DNA from 2 places in the Dactylosporangium sp. NPDC000521 genome. Region 1 is predicted to be linked to the other one. Evidence: riboswitches for the same ligand, from Rfam matches in the RefSeq annotation. Region 1 holds a riboswitch; the other holds the start of a gene.
What was found. Region 1 has a riboswitch for S-adenosylmethionine ahead of thrC (threonine synthase). Riboswitches for the same ligand answer to the same signal wherever they lie in the genome.

Region 2: another riboswitch for S-adenosylmethionine. It lies ahead of ACFY3L_RS46750 (aminotransferase class V-fold PLP-dependent enzyme); the one in region 1 lies ahead of thrC (threonine synthase).

What each region holds. Positions count from the first base shown of each region.
Region 1 covers NZ_JBIAYW010000009.1:524,959-529,387, reverse strand. Annotated here, with positions in the region: gene ACFY3L_RS30160 (GNAT family N-acetyltransferase) at 1-668, opposite strand, end outside; gene thrC (threonine synthase) at 1,053-2,321, opposite strand; SAM riboswitch class I at 2,332-2,470, opposite strand; gene ACFY3L_RS30150 (glucosyl-3-phosphoglycerate synthase) at 2,580-3,506, shown strand; gene ACFY3L_RS30145 (hypothetical protein) at 3,503-3,979, opposite strand; gene ACFY3L_RS30140 (ABC transporter permease) at 4,016-4,429, opposite strand, start outside.
Region 2 covers NZ_JBIAYW010000026.1:26,599-31,027, reverse strand. Annotated here, with positions in the region: gene ACFY3L_RS46765 (AI-2E family transporter) at 1-666, opposite strand, end outside; gene ACFY3L_RS46760 (GroES family chaperonin) at 813-1,142, shown strand; gene ACFY3L_RS46755 (PrsW family intramembrane metalloprotease) at 1,133-2,554, opposite strand; SAM riboswitch class IV at 2,872-2,988, shown strand; gene ACFY3L_RS46750 (aminotransferase class V-fold PLP-dependent enzyme) at 3,001-4,194, shown strand; gene ligD (non-homologous end-joining DNA ligase) at 4,243-4,429, opposite strand, start outside.

The DNA.
Region 1 (4,429 bases):
GCGTCGACCTTCTCCGCCTCCAGGTCGAGGTCACCCTTCGGCGCCTCGTCGAGGAAGGAGCTGTCCAGCAGCGCCATGTCCTCGAGCAGCTCCTCGGGCGGCGTGTTGCCCCACTGGACGATGCTGTAGCCGGCCGCCTTCGGCCAGCTCGTGGCGAGCAGCCTGGCCAGCTCGGCATCGTCGGCGGTCGACAGGTCGAGCCGGCGGCGCACGTCGACGAGCTTGTTGTCCAGGCCCACCGCCGCAGCGAACGGCGCCGAGGAGCCGGTCGGCGTGCCGCCGATGTCGGTGATCACGCTGAAGCCGATCACCGAGGTGCGGCCGCGGGCCAGGCCGAAGGCGACCGCGTGCCGGAACAGCGCCCGCCCGACGCCCTGCCGCCGGTGCTCCTTCAGGACCAGCACGTCCAGGAACGATTTGTCGAGATTGTCGAATATCGAGAAATCCGCCTGGACGAGTCCGACCGCGAGACCATCGCGATAGGCCAGGAACGTGTGCCGCTCCGTGCCCGGCATCGGCAGGCGGACCCGCACGTCGTGCTCGGCGCGGCAGCTCGGGGGGAAGTCCGGCAGGTCGGCGAGGATGGCCTCGTTACCGATGGTGAAGGCCGCGTCGATCGCCACCGGGTCATCGGTGTCCAGCTCGACGATGCTGAGGTCGTGGCTCATGCCCGCCAGGGTGGCGCAGAGCCGCATCGACGGACAACAGATATATGGGGACCGCCGGAAATGGTCGAGAGGACGCTCGCCAACACCTCCGGTGCTGTGGTCGCGGGCCTCGGACCAGGGTCCGGACCTCGCGGCGACACGTCCTCCCGCACCGAGCATCCTGGCGCGCGGTCCTGAGGTCGTCAAGTCCCTCGGCGGGTGGCTTCGAGACGTACGGCATGAGGGTGATCACCCTGCGTCGCGAACGACTCGGACGATCGGATGAGTCGGCCCTCGTCCAAGCAGTGAAAGCGCTCTCTCAGCCACACTCCCGTCGACACCGTCCGTCACGGCGTCGACGGGTTGCGCAAAAAAATCAGCCATCAGCTCAAAAAGCGCCGGGCATCAGCCCAGCAGGCCGGCCTCGCGGACGGACTTCAGCGAGGGCTTGACCCGGTGCGTCGGGCCGACCGTGCCGGCGACCGCGTCGAGAGTCTTCAGCCCGTCGCCGGTGTTGAAGACGACCGTCTCCTTCGACGGGTCGAGCTTGCCGGTCTCGACCAGCTTCTTCAGCACCGCGGTGGTCACCCCGCCGGCGGTCTCGGCGAAGACGCCGGTCGTGCGGGCCAGCAGCTCGATGCCGGCGCGGATCTCGTCGTCGTCGACGTACTCCATCCAGCCGCCGGTGCGCCGCACCGACTCCAGCGCGTAGACGCCGGCCGCCGGGTCGCCGATGTTGAGCGACTTGGCGATGCCCGTCGGCTTCACCGGGACGATCTCGTCGGTGCCCTTGTGCAGCGCCACCGCGATCGGGTTGCAGCCCGCGGACTGCGCGCCGAACACCGTCCACTCCGAGTCGGGCACGAGCCCGATCTCCACCAGCTCGCTGAACGCCTTGTCGATCTTCGTCAGCAGCTCGCCGCTGGCCATCGGGATCACGACCTGCGCCGGGATCCGCCATCCGAGCTGCTCCGCGACCTCGTATCCGAGGGTCTTGGACCCCTCGGCGTAGAACGGCCGCACGTTGACGTTGACGAACGCCGTGTCCTCGAACTCGTCGGTCTCGGTCAGCTCCGAGCACAGCCGGTTGACGTCGTCGTAGGACCCCTCGATCGCCACGACGTCACCGCCGTACACGGCGCTCATGACGACCTTGCCGGGCTCCAGGTCCGACGGGATGAACACCGTCGACGGCACCCCGGCCCGCGCGGCGTGCGCGGCGACCGAGTTGGCCAGGTTGCCGGTGGAGGCGCACGAGTAGCGGGTGAACCCCAGCGCCTTCGCCGCCGTCAGCGCCACCGAGACGACCCGGTCCTTGAACGAGTGGGTCGGGTTGGCCGAGTCGTCCTTCACCCACAGCTGCCCGGTGATGCCGAGCTCCTTGGCCAGCAGGTCGGCCTTGACCAGCGGGGTCAGCCCCGGGTCGAGGCTCACGCGACCGGCGGGGTCGGTGCCGACCGGCAGCAGCGGCGCATAGCGCCAGATGTTCTGCGGGCCGGCTTCGATCTGCTCGCGGGTGACCCGGCCAAGGGCCTCGGCGTCATAGCCCACCTCGAGCGGGCCGAAACACTCGTAACAGGCGTGCTGCGCGGCGAGCGGGAACTGGGCGCCGCAGCCGCGGCAGACCAGGTGCCGGGCGGGAGAGTCGGTGAAGACGCCGAGCGTCGAGGTCATAGAGGCCTTCCTCTCATCTTTCCCAGGTGCATGGCCTTGCGCACCGGGACGGATTTGGCACCTACCGCGACTGGCCTCAACGTCGAGACGTGTCGCAGGGGTTGCCGGGGCTTCATCGGGCCGTATCCCTCTGCCCCTCTGGATGAGGTATTCAGTTGTGACGTGCCTGTTCGCGTGTTTCGTCTTCGAGTGTAAGGGCCGACACGGGTGCCGCTGTATGAGTCATCTCACGAGATGGACCTGACTACGGTTTCACTCATGCATCCCGACGCGGCGGCCTGGTTCGCCAAGCGCACCTCGACCTGGCGCGACTGGCCTGTGAGCGAGCTTCAGCGCCGCAAGGGCGACACCCGGATCAGCGTCGTCCTGCCGGCGCTGGACGAGGAGCCCACCGTCGCCGAGATCGTCACCGGCGCGCGCACCCTCATGCCCCTCGTCGACGAGGTCGTCGTGGTCGACTCCGGCTCCGTCGACCGGACCGCCGAGGTCGCCCGCCAGGCCGGCGCCACCGTCCACCACCGCGACGACATCCTCCCCGGGACCGGCTCCCGGCCCGGCAAGGGCGAGGTGCTCTGGAAGGCCCTGGCCGTCACCACCGGCGACATCCTCGTGTACGTCGACGCCGACCTCACCGACTTCCGCCCGCACTTCGTCACCGGCCTCCTCGGCCCGCTGCTGGACGACCCGGCCACCCTGATGGTGAAGGCCTTCTACGACCGCCCCCTCCTGGACGTCTCAGCCGCCGGCGGCGGCCGCGTCACGGAGCTCGCCGCCCGCCCGCTGCTCAACGCCTACTTCCCCGCCCTGGCCGGCGTCGTGCAGCCCCTCGCCGGCGAGTACGCGGCCCGCCGCTCCCTGCTGGAGTCCCTGCCCTTCGCCGCGGGCTACGGCGTCGAGACCGGCCTGCTCATCGACACCTACCGCGCCGCCGGCCTGGACGCGGTCGCGCAGGTCGACCTCGGCCAGCGCACCCACGGTCACCAGGACACCGCTGCCCTAGGCCGCATGGCCGCCACGATCCTGCACACCATCCATGCCAGGGTCACCCCCGGTGCCGCGATCTGGCCGACGCTCACCCAGTTCGTCAGGCATGGCGACACGGTCGCCCCCGCCGACCACCCGGTCGCCCACCCCGACCGCCCGCCGATGACCACGATCCAGGGCTACCGAAGGCCTCCCGCTTAAGGGGTGTCGGTGGCGGGGGTGAAGCCCCACAGCGTCGAGGTGGTGATGGCGGCTCCGGCGAGGGCGGCCACGACGGCGAGCCACTCGGCGGCGAGGAGCCAGACCGGGGTGTCGATGACGGCGGCCGATGGGTCGCCCGTCAGGGTGGCGACCACGACGACCACCGCGACCAGGGACAGCAGGACCAGGGTCAGCACCACCGTCAGGCGCAGGGCCCAGTGGCCGAAGGTGCCGCCGGTGGCGAAGAGCAGGGCGCAGACGGCGATCAGCGTCGCGACCGAGGCCGAGGCCAGGGCGCCGATGAGCGTGAAGATCTGGGCGGTGATGGCCTCGGCGGGGCCGTTCATCGCGTTGGAGGAGGCGACGTAGGTGGTCCAGGCCGCGAGGTGGGACTGGTCGTAGTAGAGGGTGCCGGAGAGCGCCGCGAGGCCGAGGACGAGGAGCCACGCACCGCGGAGCGCCGAGGTTCGCATGGACCGGCACCCTACCGGTCAGTACGCGAGACGCATTCAGCTCACCACGTCTTTTCGCAGAAAGCGCCACCACGCGAGGGAGAAGAAGACGGTGGCGTAGGCGAGGGAGGCGATGCAGCCCTTCACGATGTCGTCGGTCTGCAGCGGGGTGGAGAGCAGGCCGAGCCAGGCGTCGTTGTAGTGGGTGGGCAGGAAGTTGCGGAGGTTTCCGAGGGCTGTGATCTGGTCCAGGATGCTGGAGAGGATCTGCAGCAGCACCGCGCCGCCGACGGCGCCGAGCGGGGCGTCGGTGGAGACGGAGAGCAGGAACGCGAGCGAGGCGACGACCAGGAGCGACACGCACAGGTAGCCGACGATCTCCAGGAGGCGGACGACGCTCGTGCCGGCGGCGATCTCCCCGCCGATGGGGGCGTTGAGCGGAGCCCAGCCATAGCGCAGGGTGCCCGCCAG
Region 2 (4,429 bases), on a different contig from region 1:
CAGCAGGAGCAGCGCGAAGAACTCGATGGTGGCGGTGGCGGTGGAGACGGCGCTGTCGGTGAGGCTGCCGCGGTTGTCCTTGAGCCAGTTGGTGGCGGCGTCGAAGGTGGCGTCGAGCTGGCTGCCGTTGAGGTGCAGCGGGCCGGTGGTGAGCCAGGTCTGGATCTGGTCGACGCCGGCCGAGGCCTTGTCGGCCAGGTTGGGGAAGCCGGCGACGAACTCGGTGACGACCAGGGTGAGCACGCCCGCGACGGCGGCGAGGCCGGTGATGAGCACCAGGAACGCGGCCAGGGACGGCGGGAGCTTCACGCGGCGGCGCAGGAAGCCCATCATCGGCGCGAGCAGGGCGGACAGCAGCAGGGCGATGCTCAGCGGGATGAGGACGGTGCCGAGCCGGCTGACGAGCCAGAGCAGGACGGCGAGGGCCGCCACGAGGACGAGCAGCCGCCACGACCAGGCGGCGGTGAGGCGCAGGCCACGCGGGATCTCGGCGTCGTCGCGGCTCATCGTCGTCGAGTGGATCAGGTCGGGCTCGGCCGGTGGGAGCGGCACCAGCACGACAGGGTCCTCTTCGGAAGCCGCCAGCGCGCGTTCGAGGCGGGCGTTTTCGAGGCGCTGCTCGTACGCCCGCCGGAGGTTGGCGCGCACCTGATCGAACCGGCCCACGGAACCCCCCTGTGACTGCTGCGAACCGACCGGACGCTTCACCGTAGTCCGGGTCCCGCGGCGATGGCACGCAGACAGGCGGTAGCGTCGCAACCGTGACAGCCCAGCCAGCCGCAGGTTACCCGCCGGCCACCACCCCGCCCGCCGTGTCCGATGTGGAAGGGGGCCTGCCGATCCGGTTGCTGCACGACCGGGTCCTCGTCCGGCTCGAAGGGGGCGAGGGTGAGCGCCGGCACGCGTCCGGCATCGTGATCCCGGCGACGGCGTCGGTGGGGCGGCGCCTGTCGTGGGCCACGGCCGTCGGGGTGGGGCCCAACGTGCGGTCGATCGTGGCCGGCGACAGGGTGCTGTTCGACCCGGAGGACCGCTCCGAGGTGGAGCTGCAGGGCCGCGACTACGTGCTGCTGCGCGAGCGTGACGTGCACGCCGTCGCGGCGCGGCGGGTCGAGCCGGACTCGACGGGGCTCTATCTGTAGGGGTAGGGGTATCCGGCGTACATCGGCACCGGGGGCGGAGGCGGCGGCACGACGACCGGGACGGGCACGACCGGGTTGGGCGGAGCCGCGAGCACCCGGACCATCCCGTCCGGGAAGGTGATGTGGTACCTGCTGCCGTCCCACACCGCCAGCGGTGCCTGCGGATCGCGCCCGACGAAGACCTGCCGGTACGCGGCGAGCGCCGTCAACAGCTGGCGCTCCTCGGCGAGTGCCTCCATCCGGCGGGCCGGTGTGTTGTCCAGGCCGCGGTGCATGCCGTCGCGGAGCAGGGCGAGCTTCGTCGCGTCGAACTGGAATGCCTTCATCGCCTTGGCGCCCGGGTCACCGGCGACCCGCCTGGCCCATCGGCGGGCGGACAGCCGCCTGCCGAGCGTGCCGAGCGCCGCCACCTCCGGCGGGGAGAACCAGCCGGCCCGCGCGTACCCGGTGAGCATCCGCTCGGTCAGCCTGCCCTCGGCCGCGCGCTGCCACAGGGCGAAGCCGACCATGCAGAGGAAGATCGGCATCATGACGGAGAAGTAGCCGTACAGCAGGATGATCGGCTTCGCGGCGGCGATCACCGACATGAGGTTCCACGAGCCGTGCAGCATCATCGCGAGCAGCAGGCCGGCGAAGGGTGCGAGCCACTTGACCGCCTTCGTCGAGCTGCGCGACGCGGTGCCGAGCCCGATGGCGGTCATCGACGTGAAGAGCGGGTGCGCGAACCCGGTCATCAGGATGCGCACGATGAAGATGCCGACGAGCGCCGCCGCGCCCTTCACCGCGCCACCGTGCTCGGCGGTGTCGGCGTAGCCCTTGTACCCGAGGTACAGGATGTTCTCCACCATCGCGAACCCGGTCGCGGACAGCCCGCAGTAGACGATGCCGTCGATCAGGCCGGAGAACGCCCGGGGGCGGCGCCACAGCAGCAGGACCGGCCCGAGGGCCTTCATGCTCTCCTCGATGAACGGTGCGACCACGACCGCCACGATCGCGTCCGACAGGCCGAGCTTGTCGGCGAGCAACCCGCCGGCGGTGTTGACCGCGAGCGCGACCGTGGTGGCCACGCACGCGCCCCAGCCGAAGACGAAGACGAGATAGCGGACGGGCTCGGGCTCGTACCGGTCGAGCCACAGAAAACAGGAGACCAGCAGCGGCACGGGGATGACGGCCGCGCCGACGCCGATGACGAGGGCGGTCCACCCGCCGGTGAAGCCGAAGAACGCCAGTATCGCGACGCCGCACGCCGCGATGCCGCCCGTGACGCCGATGAGCGTCCAGAGGCGGCGGCGGTCGGAGCGCTTGGCGGGCGGCGCGGCGGCCAGGGCGAGGGCCGCGGTCGGGTAGCGCTGCTCGCCGGTGTCGGGCGCGGCCTCCTCCGTCACGTTGGGCACGACGTCGGCGCCGGCCACGTCCCACCCCGACGGCGCGGGCGAGCCGGTGGCCGGATCGACCCCACCACCCGAAGCACCGCCTGACGCGCTGCCCGAAGCGCTGCTCGGGGTGTCGGGCGCCTTGTGAAGAGCGACCGGCCCGCCGCTCGACGGAGGCGGCACGGGGAGCGGGGCTGCCCAGGGTGACCGTTCCCCGGGCGCGGCCGGGGCGGCCGCTGGTCGTGCATCACCCGGCAACGGCGACCAGGTGGCGTCACGGCTGCCCGGATCCGAGGGCGTCCCAGCCGGCGGGAGATCGGTCATGGGCCAACCTTATCTGCGCTACGGTGAGGGCAGGTCATGAGTGCCAGCGCAAAGCCCCGGCTCGCTGGCCGGCAACCCTCGCGTTCGCGGCGGGGTGCCCCGGGTGATGACACGGTCCGGCACGCGGTGTGTCCGGACAAGCGCGAGCGGAGGGCTCTGCCATGTCCACGATCCTGTCCCCCGGTGACGTGAAGCTGCGCGACGGCCGCAGCGTCGACTTCGCCAACCTCGACATCGCCGCGACCGCCCCGTGCCTGCGGGTGGTCGCCGACGCGGTCGCCGAGCTCCTGCCGTTCTACGGCAGCGTCCACCGCGGCGCCGGCGCGCTCTCCGAGCGGTGCACGCGGGAGTACGAGCAGGCCAGAGAGACCGTCGCGGACTTCCTCGGCTGCCGCGACGGCGACACGGTCGTCTTCACCCGCAACACCACCGACGCCCTGAATCTGCTGGCCAGGGCGGTGCCCGAGGGCACGACGGTGCTCACGTTCGACGCGGAGCACCACGCCAACCTGCTGCCGTGGCAGCGGAGCCTCCACCTGGACGCGCCGCGCTCGCCGCAGGAGGCGGTGGAGTCGCTGGAGTGGGCGCTGCGCCAGCAGCGGTGCGGCCTGGTCAGCGTAACGGCGGCGAGCAACGTGACCGGCGAGGTGTGGCCCGTGGCGGCGCTCGCCGAGGTGGCGCACCGCTACGGGGCCCGGCTGGCGGTCGACGCGGCGCAGCTCGCCCCGCACGCCCCGGTCGACCTGACCGCGCTGGGCGCCGACTACGTGGCGTTCTCCGGGCACAAGCTGTACGCGCCGTTCGGTGCCGGGGTGCTGGCCGGGCGGGCGGACTGGCTGGACGCCGCCGAGCCGTACCTGGCCGGGGGCGGTGCGAGCGCCAACGTCGGCGACGACCTGGACGTCCGGTGGGCGATCGGGCCGGCGCGGCACGAGGCCGGCACGCCCAACCTGCTCGGCGCCGTCGCGATCGCGGCCGCCTGCCGGGCGCTCGCCACCGCCGACCTCTCCGCGGAGCGGGCCCTGGTGACGCGGCTGCGGGCGGGCCTGGCGCGGCTGCCGCACGTGGAGGAGCTGCGGCTGTTCGAGGCGGACGCGGAGCGGGTCGGCATCGTGTCGTTCGCGGTGCTCGGCGAGGACCCCGGCGAGCTGGCCACGACGCTCGGCCGGGACCACGGGATCGGGGTGCGGACGGGGCAGTTCTGCGCGCATCCGCTGACCCGGCGGCTGCTGTCGGAGGCGGCGGCCAGGCTCGACCCGTCGGCGCCGGTGCCGACGCAGGCGGTGCGGGCCAGCTTCGGCCTCGGCACCACGGAGGCCCACATCGATCGCCTCCTGGCCGCCCTGCACCGCTGAGCCACCTGGCCCCGGGCCATGATCCGTGCGGCTCGGGACCGCCCGGGATCATGAGCCGGACGCGGCGCGGTCCAGGACGGCGGAAGGGGTGAGGTCGGCGATGGTCAGCGTGCCGTCGGCGACCTCGTCCCAGGTCAGCGGGGCCGACACCGTCGGCAGGGCACCCGCCCGCAGCGAGAACGGCGCGACCGTCGTCTTGAACGCGTTGTTCTGGCTCCAGTCGATGAAGACCTTC